4 regions of the Variovorax sp. MPBD4-3 genome follow, and region 1 is predicted to be linked to each of the others. Evidence: predicted binding sites of a transcription regulator. Region 1 holds the regulator's gene; each other region holds the start of a gene.
The links. The regulator LexA, encoded in region 1, represses DNA repair genes until DNA is damaged. The targets are predictions, from matches to a motif close to ACTGTATNNNNATACAGT.
Positions count from the first base shown of each region.

Region 2: a site for LexA is predicted at 2,286-2,303, ahead of AC1RVW_RS10400 (DNA topoisomerase IV subunit B). Genes of this name have one in related genera too.
Region 3: a site for LexA is predicted at 1,928-1,945, ahead of AC1RVW_RS16465 (ATP-dependent helicase). Genes of this name have one in related genera too.
Region 4: a site for LexA is predicted at 1,802-1,819, ahead of imuA (translesion DNA synthesis-associated protein ImuA). Genes of this name have one in related genera too.

Region 1 covers NZ_JBXASW010000010.1:20,145-24,217, reverse strand. Annotated here, with positions in the region: gene AC1RVW_RS08375 (MFS transporter) at 1-552, opposite strand, end outside; gene AC1RVW_RS08370 (D-2-hydroxyacid dehydrogenase family protein) at 549-1,556, opposite strand; gene AC1RVW_RS08365 (hypothetical protein) at 1,647-2,009, opposite strand; gene lexA (transcriptional repressor LexA) at 2,139-2,822, opposite strand; gene AC1RVW_RS08355 (asparaginase) at 2,896-3,858, shown strand; gene adk (adenylate kinase) at 3,893-4,073, opposite strand, start outside.
Region 2 covers NZ_JBXASW010000013.1:5,152-9,224, forward strand. Annotated here, with positions in the region: gene AC1RVW_RS10395 (hypothetical protein) at 1-225, opposite strand, end outside; gene AC1RVW_RS10400 (DNA topoisomerase IV subunit B) at 256-2,253, opposite strand; gene AC1RVW_RS10405 (MFS transporter) at 2,412-3,635, shown strand; gene AC1RVW_RS10410 (hypothetical protein) at 3,654-3,794, shown strand; gene AC1RVW_RS10415 (class I SAM-dependent methyltransferase) at 3,814-4,073, shown strand, end outside.
Region 3 covers NZ_JBXASW010000025.1:59,199-63,271, reverse strand. Annotated here, with positions in the region: gene AC1RVW_RS16465 (ATP-dependent helicase) at 1-1,915, opposite strand, end outside; gene corA (magnesium/cobalt transporter CorA) at 2,141-3,127, shown strand; gene AC1RVW_RS16455 (5'-methylthioadenosine/adenosylhomocysteine nucleosidase) at 3,120-3,878, opposite strand; gene AC1RVW_RS16450 (ABC transporter substrate-binding protein) at 3,996-4,073, opposite strand, start outside.
Region 4 covers NZ_JBXASW010000017.1:39,246-43,318, reverse strand. Annotated here, with positions in the region: gene AC1RVW_RS13015 (Y-family DNA polymerase) at 1-1,009, opposite strand, end outside; gene imuA (translesion DNA synthesis-associated protein ImuA) at 978-1,787, opposite strand; gene AC1RVW_RS13005 (CmcJ/NvfI family oxidoreductase) at 1,962-2,810, shown strand; gene AC1RVW_RS13000 (2-hydroxychromene-2-carboxylate isomerase) at 2,807-3,412, shown strand; gene AC1RVW_RS12995 (LysR substrate-binding domain-containing protein) at 3,401-4,073, opposite strand, start outside.

The sequences.
Region 1 (4,073 bases):
GGGCAGGGTGAGCCAGATCGATGCCGCGCTCACGACGCTGAGCAGCGCAACCGCCACGAAGGCCATGCGCCAGCCCAGGTGCCCGCCGATCAGCGCGCCGATGGGCAGTCCCAGCACCGAGGCCATCGACCAGCCCAGGAACACGAAGGTGACGGCGCGCCCGCGCTGCTCGGGCGGTACCAGCAGGCCGGCGCAGGCTGCGGCCTGGGGCGTGAAGATGGCCGGCGCGATCACCGTGAGCATGCGTACCGGCAGCAGCGCGCCGAAGCTCGGCATGAGCGCCGCGAGAGCGTGGCCCGCCGCATACCAGAGCAGGGTGAGCGCGAGCAGCTGGCGGCGGTCCCACCCCGCGACGGCGGCGGCCAGCAGCGGCGCGCCGATGCACATCACCGCCGCCGCGGCGGTGATCAACTGGCCCGCGGTGGCGACCGAAATGGCCAGCGAAGCGCTGATTTCATTGAGCGTGCCGGGCACGACCATCACGCCCGTGCCGATCACGAAGTTGCCGACCAGCAGCGCCCAGAGCGCACCCTTGGGCGCGGGCCGGCTCACCGGCGAACCTGCAGCGCGCCGGGATTCACGATGTTCGTGGGATTGCCGTTGATGTAGCTCACGACGTTGTCGAAGGCCTGGCCGAAGTAGCTCTCGTAGCTCTCCTGCTCGACGTAGCCGATGTGCGGTGTGCAGATGCAGTTCTCCAGCCGCAGCAGTGCGTGGCCCTGCAGCGGCGGCTCGCTCTCGAACACGTCGATGGCGGCCAGCCCGGGGCGGCCACGGTTGAGCGCCGCGAGCAGCGCGTCGGCCTCGACCAGCTCGGCACGCGAGGTGTTGACGAACAGCGCCGTCGGCTTCATGCGCGAGAGATCCTCGAGCGTGATGAGACCGTTGGTTTCGTCGTTGAGCCGCAGGTGGACCGACAGCACGTCGGCGGCTGCGAAGAACTCCTGGCGGTTCTGCGCCACCTGGAAGCCGTCGGAGCGGGCCTTGGCGCAGCTGGCTTCACGCCCCCAGATCACGACCTGCATGCCGAAGGCCTGCCCGTAGCGCGCGACCAGCTGGCCGATGCGGCCGTAGCCCCAGATGCAGAGCGTCTTGCCCTTGAGCACCGAGCCCAGCCCGAAGTTGGGCGGCATCGAGGCCGACTTGAGGCCCGATTGCTGCCACGCCCCGTGCTTGAGGTTGCTGATGTATTGCGGCAGCCGGCGCATGGCGGCCATGATGAGCGCCCAGGTGAGCTCGGCAGGTGCCTGGGGGGAGCCGGAGCCTTCCGCCACGGCGATGCCGCGCTCGGTGCAGGCCGCCACGTCGATGTGGCCCGCGACGCGACCCGTTTGCGAAATGAGCTTGAGCTTGGGCAGCTTCTCGATGAGCTGCCGGGAGATCTGTGTGCGCTCGCGAATCAGCACGATCACGTCGGCGTCCTTGAGGCGAACCGAGAGTTGCCCGATGCCCTTGACCGTGTTGGTGTAGACCTTGGCTGCGTACGCGTCCAGCTTGGCGGCGCAGCGCAATTTGCGCACGGCGTCCTGATAGTCGTCGAGGATCACAATATTCATGGCGTGCCATTGTGCCTCGCAGCATTGGGATGTCGCACCCCCGAACGTTTGGATACCCACTGCCGACGGGCTCTCCCAGGGGGCCGCGCCTCAGTGCAGGCGTGTGGAGCGGGGCGCGGTGACCATGGCTTCGGCCGCTTCGAGGGCCGCCAGACGGTCGAGCTCCGCGCACACGTCGTCCATGCGGCCGGAGATCACGACACGGTTGCTGCGCTGCTGGCCCTTTCCGTCGACCACACGCACCACGCGCAACGGGCGCGCCGGCGCGGTGGCTGCGGCCGCCGGTGGCGTCGCGCCGCAAGACGGACGCACCGCGACATAGCGCAGGCCGGCGGAACTCTCGCTGTGGTCGAGCGGGGTGTGGCGATGGGGGCGGCGTGCCGGAATCAAACGGTTGGCGAGCGATTGCAGCGGCATCCAGAAATCAGCGATGGCGAGGAGGGCGATTCCCATGTGAACTCCAAAAAAGTATGAGGTTGAACACAGGCAGGATTTCTTGAATCGGCCGCGACAGGGTGATGGCGACTTCGCGCCATACGCCCGCCACCTGTCGCGGCCGGGTGAGTGCTGCCGCCAGCAGGCCTACATCAGCATGGTGTTGCGGATGAGGCCCACGGCGAGGCCTTCGATCTCGAAGGGCTCGCCGGGCTGGACGATGATGGTCGGGTAGTCGGGGTTCTCGGCGTGCAGCTCGATGACCTGCTTGTTGCGTTTCAGGCGCTTGACGGTGACCTCGTCGCCCAGGCGCGCCACCACGATCTGGCCGTTGCGCGCTTCCTTGGTGGCCTGCACGGCGAGCAGGTCGCCGTCCATGATGCCGGCGTCGCGCATGGACATGCCGCGCACCTTGAGCAGGTAGTCGGGCTGGCGCTGGAACAGTGTGTTCTCGACGTAGTAGGTCTGGTCGACGTGCTCTTGCGCCAGGATGGGCGAGCCCGCGGCGACGCGGCCGATGAGCGGCAGTGCCAGTTGCGCCATGCCGGGCAGCGAGAGCGAGAACTGCCCGCCTTCGCGGTGGCGCGTTTCGTTCAGCGAGCGCAGGGCGTCGCCCTTGAGGCGGATGCCTCGCGAGGTGCCGCTGACGAGTTCGATGACACCCTTGCGGGCCAGTGCCTGCAGGTGCTCTTCGGCCGCGTTGGCCGACTTGAACCCGAGTTCATTGGCGATTTCGGCGCGCGTGGGTGGCGCGCCGGTTCGGGCGATGGCGCTCTGGATCAAGTCCAGGATCTGCTGCTGGCGGGCTGTAAGCTTCACGGCGAACTGCATATGTGGTTCCTTGCGGCACTGGCTAGATATCCAGTACCTGTATTTTTAACCAGTTTTAAAGAGTTGACAAGCCATGCCTGATTTCCCTTCGCCTGAACTGCGCCGCGTGGTCGTGCTGGGTACCGGCGGCACCATCGCCGGCAAGGCCGCCAGCAGCGGCGACAACATCGGCTACACGGCGGGGCAGGTGGGCGTGGCGGACCTTCTGGGCGGCATCGAGGCGCCCCAGGGCGTGACGCTGGTGGCGGAGCAGGTCGCGCAACTGGACAGCAAGGACATGTCCCTCGAGACATGGCAAAAGCTCGCGCAGCGCTGCGCGCACTGGCTGGCCGAGCCCGACGTGGCGGGCGTGGTGATCACGCACGGCACCGACACGCTGGAGGAGACGGCCTTCTTCCTGCATTCCGTACTGGCGTGCGCGAAGCCTGTGGTGCTGACCTGCGCCATGCGCCCGGCGAGCGCGCTGTCGCCCGATGGTCCGCAGAACGTGCGCGATGCCATCGGCGTGGCTCTGGCAGCGGGTGCGAAGGGGGTGACCGTGGTGTGCGCCGGCGCGATGCACAGTGGCGCCGACGTGCAGAAAGTTCACACCTACAGGCTTGATGCCTTCGCATCAGGCGATGCAGGCGTGGTGGGCTATGTGGAAGAAGGTGAAGTGCGCCGCGTGAGGGCGTGGCCCGAGGGCGGGGCGCTGCCGGCTTCGAAGATCTTCGAGGCGGCCGCCGTCCAGTGGCCTCGTGTGGAAATCGTCATGAGCCATGCCGGCGCGAGCGGTGCGGTCGTCGAGGCGCTGCTGCAGCCCGGCAGCGCCGAACCGGTCCGTGGACTGGTGCTGGCCGCCACCGGCAACGGCACGCTGCATCACGCACTCGAAGCGGCTGCGCTGAAGGCGCTGGAGGCGGGCGTGGCGGTGGTTCGCGCGACGCGCTGCATGAACGGGCGCATCCTGCCGACAGCCGATGACCGCCTGCGGGACGCGGGCACGCTCACGCCGGTGAAGGCGCGCATCGCGCTGATGCTCGATTTGCTCGGGTGAGGTGGTGGCCGCCCTGACGGAGGGCGACCGGCAATCAGCTGCTCAGCGCTGCGAGTGCGCGCTGGGTGATCTCATCGACCGTGCCCACGCCCTTGATGGCGCGGTACTTCGGCGCGGCGGCCGGGTCGGTCTTGGCCCAGGCCGAGTAGTAGTCGACCAGCGGACGCGTCTGCTGGCTGTACACGTCGAGCCGCTTGCGCACGGTTTCTTCCTTG
Region 2 (4,073 bases), on a different contig from region 1:
CCACGTGGCAGCGGCGATCCGTTCGATTCGGCTGGGCTCGGCGTTGTCATTGACCGCGTCATCCCACCACCCCATCCAGACGAATAGGAACGCCAGCAACAGGACGAGGCCGGCAAAGAACAGGTCCGGCGGCGTGACGTCCGGATAGGCGCGCACCAGCATCAGGATTGCGCCAGAAGCGCAAGCCCCCGCCAGCGAACCACAAATGATCTTGTGACTGTCCATGCCCTGTCTTGAGGAATATTCCGGTCGGAATCAGACGTCGATATCGACGTCGTCGGCGCGCAGTTCCATGAGCTCGCGCCGCGCCGCCGCTTCGCCCTTGCCCATCAGCTTGGTGATCTCGCCCTGGGTGGACGTGAAGTCGAAACGGCCCAATTGGACCTGCATCAGGCGGCGGGTGTCTGGATTGAGCGTGGTTTCCCACAATTGTTCCGCGCTCATTTCACCCAGGCCCTTGAAGCGGCTGATGCTCCAGGCGCCTTCGCGCACGCCGTCCTTGCGCAGTTTGTCGAGCGTGGCGGTCAGTTCGCCCTCGTCCAGCGCGTAGACCTTGGAGGCCGGCTTCTTGCCGCGCGCGGGGGCATCCACCCGGAACAATGGCGGTTTTGCGACATACACGTGGCCGGCTTCGATGAGCTTGGGGAAATGGCGGAAGAACAGCGTGAGCAGCAGCACCTGGATGTGCGAGCCGTCCACGTCGGCATCGCTCAGGATGCAGATCTTTCCGTAGCGCAGGCCGCTCATGTCGGGCGTGTCGTTGGGGCCGTGGGGGTCGACGCCCACGGCCACCGAGATGTCGTGGATTTCGGTGTTCGCGAAGAGGCGGTCGCGCTCCACTTCCCAGGTGTTGAGCACCTTGCCGCGCAGCGGCAGGATGGCCTGGCTTTCCTTGTCGCGGCCCATCTTGGCGCTGCCGCCGGCGGAGTCGCCCTCGACCAGGAAGACCTCGTTGTGGCTGATGTCCTTGCTCTCGCAGTCGGTCAGCTTGCCGGGCAGCACGGCCACGCCGGAGCCCTTGCGCTTCTCGACCTTCTGGCCGGCGCGCTGGCGCGTCTGCGCGGCCTTGATGGCCAACTCGGCCAGCTTCTTGCCGTAGTCGACGTGCTGGTTGAGCCACAGTTCGAGCGCGGGCCGCACGAAGCTCGACACCAGGCGCACCGCGTCGCGCGAGTTCAGTCGCTCCTTGATCTGGCCCTGGAACTGCGGGTCGAGCACCTTGGCGCTGAGCACGTACGAGGCGCGCGCGAACACGTCTTCTGGCAGCAGCTTCACGCCCTTGGGCAGCAGCGAGTGCAGCTCGATGAAGCCCTTCACAGCGGTGAACAGCCCGTCGCGCAGGCCGCTTTCATGCGTGCCGCCGGCGCTGGTGGGAATCAGGTTGACGTAGCTCTCGCGCACCGGCTGGCCGTCTTCGGTGAAGGCAACGCACCAGTCGGCGCCCTCGCCTTCGGCGAAGTTGTCGGCGTTCTTGTCGGCATGGCCGCCGCCTTCGAACAGCGGAATGACGGGGTCGCCGTTGAGCGTCTGCATCAGGTAGTCGCTCAGGCCGCCCTTGTAGAGCCACTGCTGGCTTTCCTTGGTCTTTTCGTTCGTGAGCGTGACGCTCACGCCGGGCATCAGCACGGCCTTGCTGCGCAGCAGGTGCGTGAGTTCGCCCATGGGCAGCGCGGAGGTCTCGAAGTACTTGGCGTCGGGCCATGCGCGCACAGTGGTGCCCTGCTTGCGCTCGCCGGCCTCGAGCTTGCGCACCTCGAGTTGCTCGATCACGTCGCCGCCGCTGAAGGCCAGCTTCGCCACCGAACCCTCGCGGTGGGTCGACACCTCGAGCCGCTTCGACAGCGCGTTGGTCACCGACACGCCCACGCCGTGCAGGCCGCCCGAGAAGCTGTAGGCGCCGCCCGAGCCCTTGTCGAACTTGCCGCCGGCATGCAGCCGGGTGTAGACCAGCTCGACCACGGGCGCTTTTTCCTCGGGGTGCAGGCCGAAGGGAATGCCGCGGCCGTCGTCCTCGATGCTGACCGAGCCGTCTGCATGCAGCGTGACCTTGATCTTCTTGCCGTAGCCCGCGAGCGCCTCGTCGGCGGCGTTGTCGATCACTTCCTGAATGATGTGCAGCGGGTTGTCGGTGCGGGTGTACATGCCCGGGCGCTGCTTGACGGGCTCCAGGCCCTTGAGCACGCGGATGGAGCCTTCCGAGTAGCCGGAGGACGCGGACGAAGAATTGGGGGGAGTCTTGGGGGGAGTCGCCATGGGGGCGGATTGTAGTCAGTCGCCGCCAAACAACTGGATACCCATACAGGAGGCGCTTTGATGCCCGGCGCGCATTGAAACGGCGCCTATAAATCATCAATGGCTTTGGCCGCCGGGCCGCCTGCCGAAGCAGCCATGTCGCTACATTCGACGCCATCATGCAAACGCCAGCCCGCACTCTTTCGATCAAGCAAGTCCTCTTCTGCGGGGCGATGATCGTCACGCTCTCCATGGGCATCCGCCACGGCTTCGGCCTGTGGCTGCAGCCCATCACGCAGGCGCAGGACTGGAGCCGACAGACCTTCTCGTTCGCGCTTGCCGTGCAGAACCTGTCGTGGGGCATCTTCGGCGTGTTCGCGGGCATGCTGGCCGACCGCTTCGGCGCGTTCCGGGTACTGATCGGCGGCTCTGTGTTCTATGCACTGGGGCTGTTCGGCATGGCGCATTCGCCGACGCCGCTGCTGTTCACACTGAGCGCCGGCGTGCTGATCGGCGCCGCGCAGGCGGGCTCGACCTACGCGGTGATCTACGGCGTGATCGGCCGGCAGATCCCGGCCGAGCGGCGCTCCTGGGCCATGGGCGTGGCGGCGGCGGCCGGCTCGTTCGGGCAGTTCCTGATGGCGCCCGTCGAAGGCTGGCTGATCGGCCACCTGGGCTGGCAGACGGCGCTGGCCGTGGTGGCGGTGCTGGTGCTGGTCATCGTCCCCCTGGCCTTCGGCCTGCGCGAGCCCAGGACCGAAGCCCTGGCCGGCCACCGCGACCAGTCGGTGCTGCAGGCCGTGGGCGAAGCCTTCCGCTACCCCAGCTTCGGGCTGCTGATGGCGGGGTACTTCGTCTGCGGCTTCCAGCTGGCGTTCATCGGCATCCACATGCCGACCTACCTGCGCGACAAGAGCCTGCCGGCCGACGTGGCCGGCTATGCGCTGGCGCTGATCGGGCTGTTCAACGTGTTCGGCACCTACACGGTCGGCCTGCTGGGCCAGACGCTGGCCAAGCGCAAGATACTGGCGGCGATCTATTTCGCGCGGGCGGTGTCGATCGCGCTGTTCCTGCTGGCGCCCATTTCGCCGATGAGCGTGTATGTGTTCTCGGCGGCCATGGGCTTCCTGTGGCTTTCCACCGTGCCCGCGACCAACGCCATCGTGGCGGGCATCTTCGGGGTGGCGCACCTGTCGATGCTCAGCGGCTTCGTGTTCCTGAGCCACCAGGTCGGCTCTTTCCTGGGCGTATGGCTGGGCGGCTACCTGTACGACACCACGGGCAGCTACGACATCGTCTGGTACATCGCCATTGCGCTGGGCGTGTTCGCGGCGCTGATCAACCTGCCGGTGAAGGAAAGCGCCATCGCCCGGGCGCCCCGGCCGTTGGGCGCGGCGGGCTGATTGCGTATAAAGAGCGCCATGACACCACGGATGCGCCACCACATCGTGCACGCCGGCTGGCTCGCCGCCGCGCTGGCGGTGCTGGGCGGCGTGTTCGCCATGTACGTGCATCCGGAGTTCCTGGTGACGCTGGTGGACCAGATCTGGTCCTGTTTCTGACCCCGTTTCTTGATCCGCCATGAGAGATGCAGCCACCGCGCACGGCTCGGGCGCGCCTTCCGAATGGATCGTCCGCTGGTCGCACCTGCTCGCGCCCCGCGCCAGCGTGCTCGACGTGGCCTGCGGATCCGGGCGGCACATGCGCTGGTTCGCCGGGCGCGGCCACGCCGTGACGGGCGTCGACCGCTCGCCCGAAGCCGTGGCGGCGGCCGGCGCCTTCGGCAGCGTGGTCGAGGCCGACATCGAATCGGGCCCGTGGCCGTTCGCCGGGCAGGCCTT
Region 3 (4,073 bases), on a different contig from region 1:
GCAGGTGCAGGTGGTCGCGCGCCCGGGTCATCGCCACGTAGAGCAGGCGGCGTTCTTCTTCGAGCTCTTGCGCGCTCTGCGCCACGTCGGCCGGCAGGCAGCCGTCGACCACGTTGATCACATGCACCGAGTTCCACTCCTGCCCCTTGGCCGAATGGATGGTCGAGAGGATCAGGTAGTCCTCGTCGAGCAGCGGCGGACCCGGGCGGTCGCTGGTGGCCTCGGGCGGATCGAGCGTCAGTTCGGTCAGGAAGCGTTCGCGCGACGCGTAGCCGGCGGCCAGCCGCGCAAGCTGCTCGACGTCGGCGCGCCGCACGCCCGAGGTGTCCTCGTACAGCCGCTCCAGGTGCGGCTGGTACCAGGCCATCGCCACCTCCACGTCGGCTGGCCATGCGAGCGCAGGAGAGCGCAGCGCCTCGTAGGCCTTGGCGAAATCGGCCCATTGCTCGCGCGCCGCGGAGGGCGGCACGAAGTCGCGCACGGCCGCCACCGGGTCGGCGGCCTGGTCCATCGCGTCGAGCAGCCGCGTGCCGGTGACGGGCCCGATGCCCGGGATCAGCTGCGTCACGCGAAAGCCCGCCATGCGGCCGCGCGGGTTCTGCGCGAAACGCAGCACCGCGAGCAGGTCCTTCACATGCGAGGCCTCGAGAAACTTGAGCCCGCCGAACTTCACGAACGGGATGTTGCGCCGCGCCAGCTCGAGCTCGAGCGCCGCGCTGTGCGACGAGGTGCGAAACAGCACCGCCTGCGACTTCAGCGCCAGCCCGCCCTCGCGGTGCGCCAGCACCTTGTCGGCCACCCAGCGCGCCTGCTCCGCCTCGTCGGGCACGAGCACCAGCAGCGGCTTGCCGGCCGATGGCTTGTCGGTCCAGAGCGTCTTGGCGTGCCGCTCGGCCGCCTGCGCGATGACGCGGTTCGAGGCGTCGAGGATCGGCTGCGTCGAGCGGTAGTTGCGCTCCAGCGTGACCACGCGTGCGTCCTGAGTGAACTGCGACGGGAAGTCGAGGATGTTGCGCACCGTGGCGCCCCTGAACGAATAGATCGACTGCGCGTCGTCCCCCACCACCGTCACGCCGCGCCCGTCGGGCTTAAGCGCCAGCAGGATCGAGGCCTGCAGCAGGTTGGTGTCCTGGTACTCGTCGACCAGCACATGGTCGAAGCGCGCGCCGACGTGCGCGGCCAGCGCGGGCTCGGCGACCATGCCGGCCCAGTAGAGCAGCAGGTCGTCGTAGTCGAGCACGTTCTGCTGCTGCTTGGCCTCGACGTAGGCGCCGAACAGCTTCTTCAGCTCGGCCTCCCATTCGCCGCACCACGGGAACGACTCCCGCAGCACCTCGGCCAGCGGCGCGCGCGTGTTCACGCAGCGCGAGTAGATCGACAGGCAGGTGCCCTTGCGCGGAAAGCGGTTGACGGTGGAAGACAGGCCCAGCTCGTGGCGCGCCAGCCCCATCAGGTCTTCGGCGTCGCCGCGGTCGTGGATGGTGAAGTTCTCGTCCAGCCCGATCTGCGCGGCGTACTCGCGCAGCAGCCGCGCGCCGATGCCGTGGAAGGTGCCTGCCCACGGCAGCGAGGGCGGCGCCTCCGACTTCAGGCCCAGCACCTTCGCCAGCACCTGGCCGGCGCGCCGCCCCATTTCCTGCGCGGCGCGGCGCGAGAAGGTCAGCAGCAGCAGGCGCTGCGGATCCACCCCGCCGGCAATCAGGTGCGCGACGCGGTGCGCCAGCGTGCTGGTCTTGCCCGACCCTGCGCCGGCGATGACGAGCAGCGGCCGCTCGTCGCGCTCGGCGATGGCCGCTCCCACCCCGTGCTCGACCGCCGCGCGCTGCGCGTCGTTGAGCGTGGCCAGCGCGGCGGCCAGGCGCTCGGCCTGGGTCTTCGGGGCGGTGGAAAGAACGGGGAGCGCAGCGGTCTGCATGGGCACGACTTTACTGTATGCCCGTCCAGTCCAGCCACCTTGCTGCCATGTGGCCAGTGACATAATCGCGCCTCGCTGCAACCGGAGACTCTCCCCATGGAAACCGCCCCGTCTCGGCAGCTTTCAACTCCCTTTCACTGACGCGTTTTCCTCACGCACGTCGGGCCCGGGAATTGAAAGCGCCCCTCCCTCGCCCATCGTCCAGTCACCCCCGGGAGTGAGCCAATGCTCAACATCTTTACGCTCGCCAACGGCCGCCTCGTCCAGGAAGAGATCGAGGCGCTCGAAGAGCTTTCCAAGTTCCAGCCGATCTGGGTCGACCTCGAATCGCCCACGCTCGAAGAGAAGCGCTGGATCAAGCAGTACTACGGCCTGTCCATCCCCGAAGACGCGATGGACGAGGACATCGAGGAATCCGCCCGCTTCTACGAGGAAGACAACGGCGAGCTGCACATCCGCTCCGACTTCCTGATCGACGACGACGAGAACCCGCGCACCGTGCGCGTCGCTTTCATCCTGAACCAGCACAACACCGACCTGCGCAGCCGCGGCGTGCTGTTCTCGATCCACGACGAGGACGTGCCCGTGTTCCGCCTGCTGCGCATGCGCGCGCGCCGCGCACCGGGGCTGATCGAGGACGCCAAGGAAGTGATGCTCAAGCTGTTCGACGCCGACGCCGAGTATTCGGCCGACACGCTCGAGAACATCTACGACGAGCTCGAAGTGGCCGGCAAGAAGGTGCTCTCGGGCAACGTGAGCGACGAGCTGGCCGGCGAGGTGCTCGGCGCCATCGCGCGGCAGGAAGACTTGAACGGCCGCATCCGCCGCAACGTGATGGACACGCGCCGCGCGGTCAGCTTCATGATGCGCAGCAAGATGCTCAACGCCGAGCAGTTCGAAGAGGCGCGCCAGATCCTGCGCGACATCGAGTCGCTGGACAACCACACGGCCTTCCTGTTCGACAAGATCAACTTCCTGATGGATGCGACCGTCGGTTTCATCAACATCAACCAGAACAAGACCATCAAGATCTTCTCGGTGGCCAGCGTGGCGCTGCTGCCGCCCACGCTGATCGCCAGCATCTACGGCATGAACTTCAAGTTCATGCCGGAGCTCGACTGGGCCATGGGCTATCCGTATGCCATCGTGCTGATGGCGGCCAGCGCGCTGGTGCCGATGTGGTACTTCCGCCGGCGCGGCTGGCTCAAGTAGCCGCGCCACTACCCGCGTCTTGCGCGGGCAGCGTGGCCAGCCACGCGCCCACCAGCGCGAGGCTGTAGCGGCTCGCCACCTCCACCACGAAGCGCGCGAAGTCGCCATGCGCGGCATCGTCGGCGCGGTCCGAAATCGTGCGCATCGCGGCAAACGGCACGCCGTAGTCGTGACACACCTGCGCCATCGCAGCGCCTTCCATCTCGACCGCGAGCGCATCGGGCAGCTCGCGCTGCAAGGCCTCGCTCTCCGCGGTGGTGGAGACGAAGCGGTCGCCGCTCACCAGCAGGCCGCGATGCACCCCGGGCTGCCGGAGGCTGAATTCATCCACGGCCTGCTGGCCGACCAAGGCCCCGGGGTCGCGCAGCACGTCGGCCGCCACGGCCGCCAGCGCGTTGCCGATGGCAGCATCGGCCGCGAAGCGCGCCATGCCCATCAGCGGCACCTCGTGCTTCGGGAAAAGCGGCGAGGCGTCCATGTCGTGCTGCAGCAGTTCGGTGGCCACGACCACGTCGCCCACCTTCACGCCCGGCGCCAATCCACCCGCCACGCCGGTGAACACGATGGCCCGCACGCCGAAGCGCTCCAGCAGCACCGTGGCCGTCACCGCCGCCGCGACCTTGCCGATGCGCGACAGCACCGCGACCACCGGCTGGCCCTGCAGATGGCCCACCCAGAAGTCGCGCCCCGCCACGCGCACACGCTGCTCGTCGGGCATCTGCGCAAGCAGGGCACTCAGTTCCTCGTGCATGGCAGCGACGATGGCGATGGGCGCGCGCGGCAAAAAACTCAAGACATTTCTCTTTCCAGAAACACCGCGGAACCGGCTATGCCGGGCCGCAGGTGTTGCCCCCAGCAGCCTGGGGGGTTACTTGATATCCACACCATAGAAAGTGTGGCGCCCGAAGGGGCTCAGCTTGAAGTCGACCACTTCCTTGCGCACCGG
Region 4 (4,073 bases), on a different contig from region 1:
GCGCGGGCCGCCACGCCTGCTTGCGCTCCGGCCGGTGGTCGGCCTGTGCCGAGGGCACCAGCACCTGCGACGGGCCGAGCCGCACGCTGAGGCGCTCGACCATCTCGTGCAGCCTGTCGCCCTTGCGGTTGTCCTCGGGCAGGAAGCTGGTGCTGGCGCCGGCCCACGGATCGGTCTCCAGCGTGCGCAGCCGCAGCCAGCTCGCGGGCGCCGAGAGCGTGGTGAGCGCGAGTTTTTCGGACATCAGCCGGCGCAGGTGCGCCATGTCCTGCGTGGGCTCGGCCGTGCGCACGGTGACCTGCTGGTGCGGCGGCAGGTTCACGCCGTTGAAGCGCTTGAGGTCGAGCGTCCATTGCAGCTCGAGCGCGCGCGCGCCGCGCTGGCGGGCACGCAGCCACAGCTGCAGCGAGGCCAGCAGCCGGTTGGCCGACCACATGAGTTCGGGCGCGGTTTCGGCCAGCGCGGGCAGTTCGAGCTTCTGCTCGAACACGTCGGGCAGCGTGAGCCAGGCATGGCTTTCGGGGCGCAGGCCCCAGGCGGCATCGAGCGCATCGCGCAGCTCGGCACCGAAGCGCCGCGTGAGCCCGCCGCGCGGCAGCGCAGCCACGTCGCCCCAGGTGCGGCAACCGAGGCGCGCGAGCAGGTCGAGGTGCGCGCGCGCCGCGCTCAGGGTGTCGAGCGGCAGGCCGGCGGGCACGTCTTGCGGCCGCTTCTCTTCGCGCGTGAACAGCCGCAGCCGCGCCAGCGCGATGAGGCTGGTGGCGCCCTGCGTACCCAGCATGCGCGCGTCGGGCGCGGGGTTGTCGGCCAGCAGCAGGCGCATCAGCTGCAGCCGGCCGCCCCAGAGGCGTTCACAGGCCGAGACCTCGAGCATCAGCGCTTCGTCCTGCCAGGCGACGTGGGGCGTGTAGCGCAGCGCCCACCAGCCGATAGCCTCGGGCGTGGGCAGGACCGGGCCCTCGGGCGTGCCGGCGTCGTCAAGTAGCCACCGCAAGGCGATCCAGTGCACCTGGGCCTCCTTTCCACGCGTCGATGCGCACCACCTTGGCGGAGGTTGCCGTCTCGCCGGCTTCCACCACGGTGCCTTGCTGCTGCAGCCGCAGCTTGCGGCGCACCCGGGCGGCGGCCAGCAGCGCGGCCATGCGCTCGTTGCGCGCAGGCAGCATGACCGGCGAGGCCAGCGGCGGCCCGCGGCGCTTGAGGATGTGCAGCGCGATCTGCGAAGCATCGGCCTCGCAGCGGTCGGTGCGAAGGCGCAGCCGCGCGGGCGAAGCCGACAACGCGACCGAGTCGGGCCGGCACACGAACAGCAGCAGTTCATGCTGCGCCGCCGCCAGTTGCAGCCGCCGCAGTTCGGCCACCCGCGCCTGCGGCAGCCACGCCACCACGGCCGCCACGTCGGCGCAGCGCAGCGCCTGCTCGCAGGCCCACAGCCGCGCGGCCGGTGCCTCGCTGCGCACCCACATCAGCGCTTCCACCGGCAGCCCCTGCGCCGCGAGCGACGGCCCGCAGGGCTCGAAGGGCGGGCCGACCAGCACCACCGGCCCGCCGCGCGCCTGCACCGCCTGCGCCAGCGCCGGCAGCAGCAGCCGCCAGACATGGGCTTCGGGCGCGGCCTGCAGCAGTTCCGTCATCGCGCCGACCGGCCATCCGCCGCCCGGCAACTCCGCGTCGAGCGCGGCATGGCCGGTCGCGACGACCTGGGCGTCGGCCAGGCCGAGTTCGTCGGCATGCCAGACGCCGCGGCCCGCGGCAGCGGAAAAGGAATCGAGGAAAGGAAGGCCCATGGCGAAGACTGTTAACTGTATTTTTATACAGTATTCCATGGGCTGCGGGAAAAAAGCTGTTTTTCTTCGTCACGGGGATTTTCATATTCCCGGTGTTCATGCGAAGGCGCCCAGAAGTCGTTTGAGCCGGGGCTGCCGCTTCGCTCCAATGGAGCCGTCCAACAGGAGCACCGCATGACCACCCCCAGCACAGCCGTCACAGCCGTCACCGCAGGCCTGAACTACCTCCAGCCGTCCGCCCTGCGCCCCGTCAGCTACACCTTCCAGCCGCCGCCCGACACGCCCTGGGAAAGCGGCAGCTACGAACTGCGCCCCATGCCCATCGCGGATGCGCGCGCAGCCGCGGCGCCACCCGACATCGAGCGCGAAGGCTTCGTGCTGCGCGACGCGCCCACGGCCGTGCGCGACTTCCTCGACGACGCGGAGGTCACGGCCATCTACCACCGCGAGGTGGCCGAACTGGCACTGGCCGTCACGGGCGGCTCGCGTGCCCATGTCTTCGACCACCTGGTGCGCAGGCGCGAAGCCGACCGCGCCGCCCTGAGCTTCGGCCGCCGCGCGACCGACGGCCGGGCCGCCGCCAACGGCCGCATCCACAACGACTACACCGAGGAATCTGGCCGTCGCCGGCTGTCCCTGGTGCTGCCCGACCCCGAGGAAGCCGCGGCCGTGCGGCGCTATTGCATCGTCAATGTCTGGCGTTCGATAAGGGGGCCGGTGCTCGACACGCCGCTCGCCGTGTGCGATGCCCGCTCGGTGATGGCCCGGGACCTGGTCGACGCCGAAGTGCGCTATCCGCGCCGCACCGGCGAGATCTACCTCGCGACGCATTCGCCCTCGCACCGCTGGTCTTATTTTTCCGCGATGGACCGGCACGAGGCGCTGGTGTTCAAGCAGTACGACTCGCAGCTCAGCGGCGTCTCTCGCTACACGCCGCATGCCGCCTTCGACCACCCCGAGGCGCCCGCCGACGCGCCGCTGCGCGAGAGCATCGAGGCCCGCTGCCTAGTGGTGTTCGAATGAACACGCTCGACTTCTGGTTCGACTTCGGCAGCAACTACAGCTACCTCAGCGTGATGCGCGTGGAGCAGGAGGCGGCCGCGCACGGCATCGGCATCCGCTGGCAGCCCTTCCTGCTGGGGCCGATCTTCCGATCTTTCGGCTGGGAGACGTCGCCCTTCGTTTTGCAGAAGGAGAAAGGCGACTACACGTGGAAGGACATGGCCCGCCAGTGCCGCAAGCATGGCCTGCCGTGGCGGCAGCCGACGCGCTTTCCGCGCCCGGCCGTGCTGCCGCTGCGCATTGCGCTGGTGGGTGCCGCGCAGCCGTGGATGGGCGAGTTCTGCCGCCGCACGATGACGATGAACTTCGCCGAAGACCGCGACATCGATTCGCCGCAGGCCATGCGCGACCTGCTCGCCGGACTGGGTCTGCCGGCGCACCGCATCCTTGAAGAAGCGCTGTGCGACGCCAACAAGCTGCGGCTGCGGCGCCAGACCGAGACGGCCGCGGACAAAGGCATCTTCGGCGCACCGACCTTCTTTGCCGGCAGCGAGATGTTCTGGGGCAACGACCGCCTCGACGAGGCGATCGCATGTTGCAAGGCGATGCCCTCAGTGCCCTGACGACTGCCGCGCCTCGTCCATCAGCCATTCGGCCACGTGGCGCACGTCTTCGCGCGGTGCCTCGTCGGCGTGGATCAGCCAGTAGGCATGGCCTGAAGGCTGCGCCGGCGCGGGTGCGGCCACGCGCACCAGCCGCCGGTCGTCGAGCAACGGCTGGATCAGTTCCAGCCGCCCCAGCGCCACGCCCTGGCCGGCCAGCGCCGCCTGGATCAACTGGTCGTACTGGTTGAAATGGAGCACGGCGCGCGGCTTCGCATCGGCCCAGCCCACCGCCGCGAGCCAGTCGCTCCATTGCAGCCACGGGTGCTGCGGATCGTCGAAGGCCAGCAGGCAAAGCTGCGACAGCGCCTGCGCCGACGCCAGCGACGCCAGCCCGAGCGAAGGGTGCGCCACCGGCGCCACGGTTTCCCCGAAGAGCCGCACCGCCCCGGCCGGCGCAAGCACGGGCGTCGTGTAGCGAATGGCAAGGTCGATGCCGTCGTTGCGCATGTCGGCCAGGCGGTTGTTGGACGACACGCGCACGTCGACGCCCGGATGCAGCTTCTGCACATTGCCCAGCCGCGGCAGCAGCCACAGCCCCGTCATGCCGATGCTCGCGCTCAGCGTCACGGGGCGCTGCTCGCCGGACTGGCGGATGCCGCCCATCACGTCCTGCAGTTGC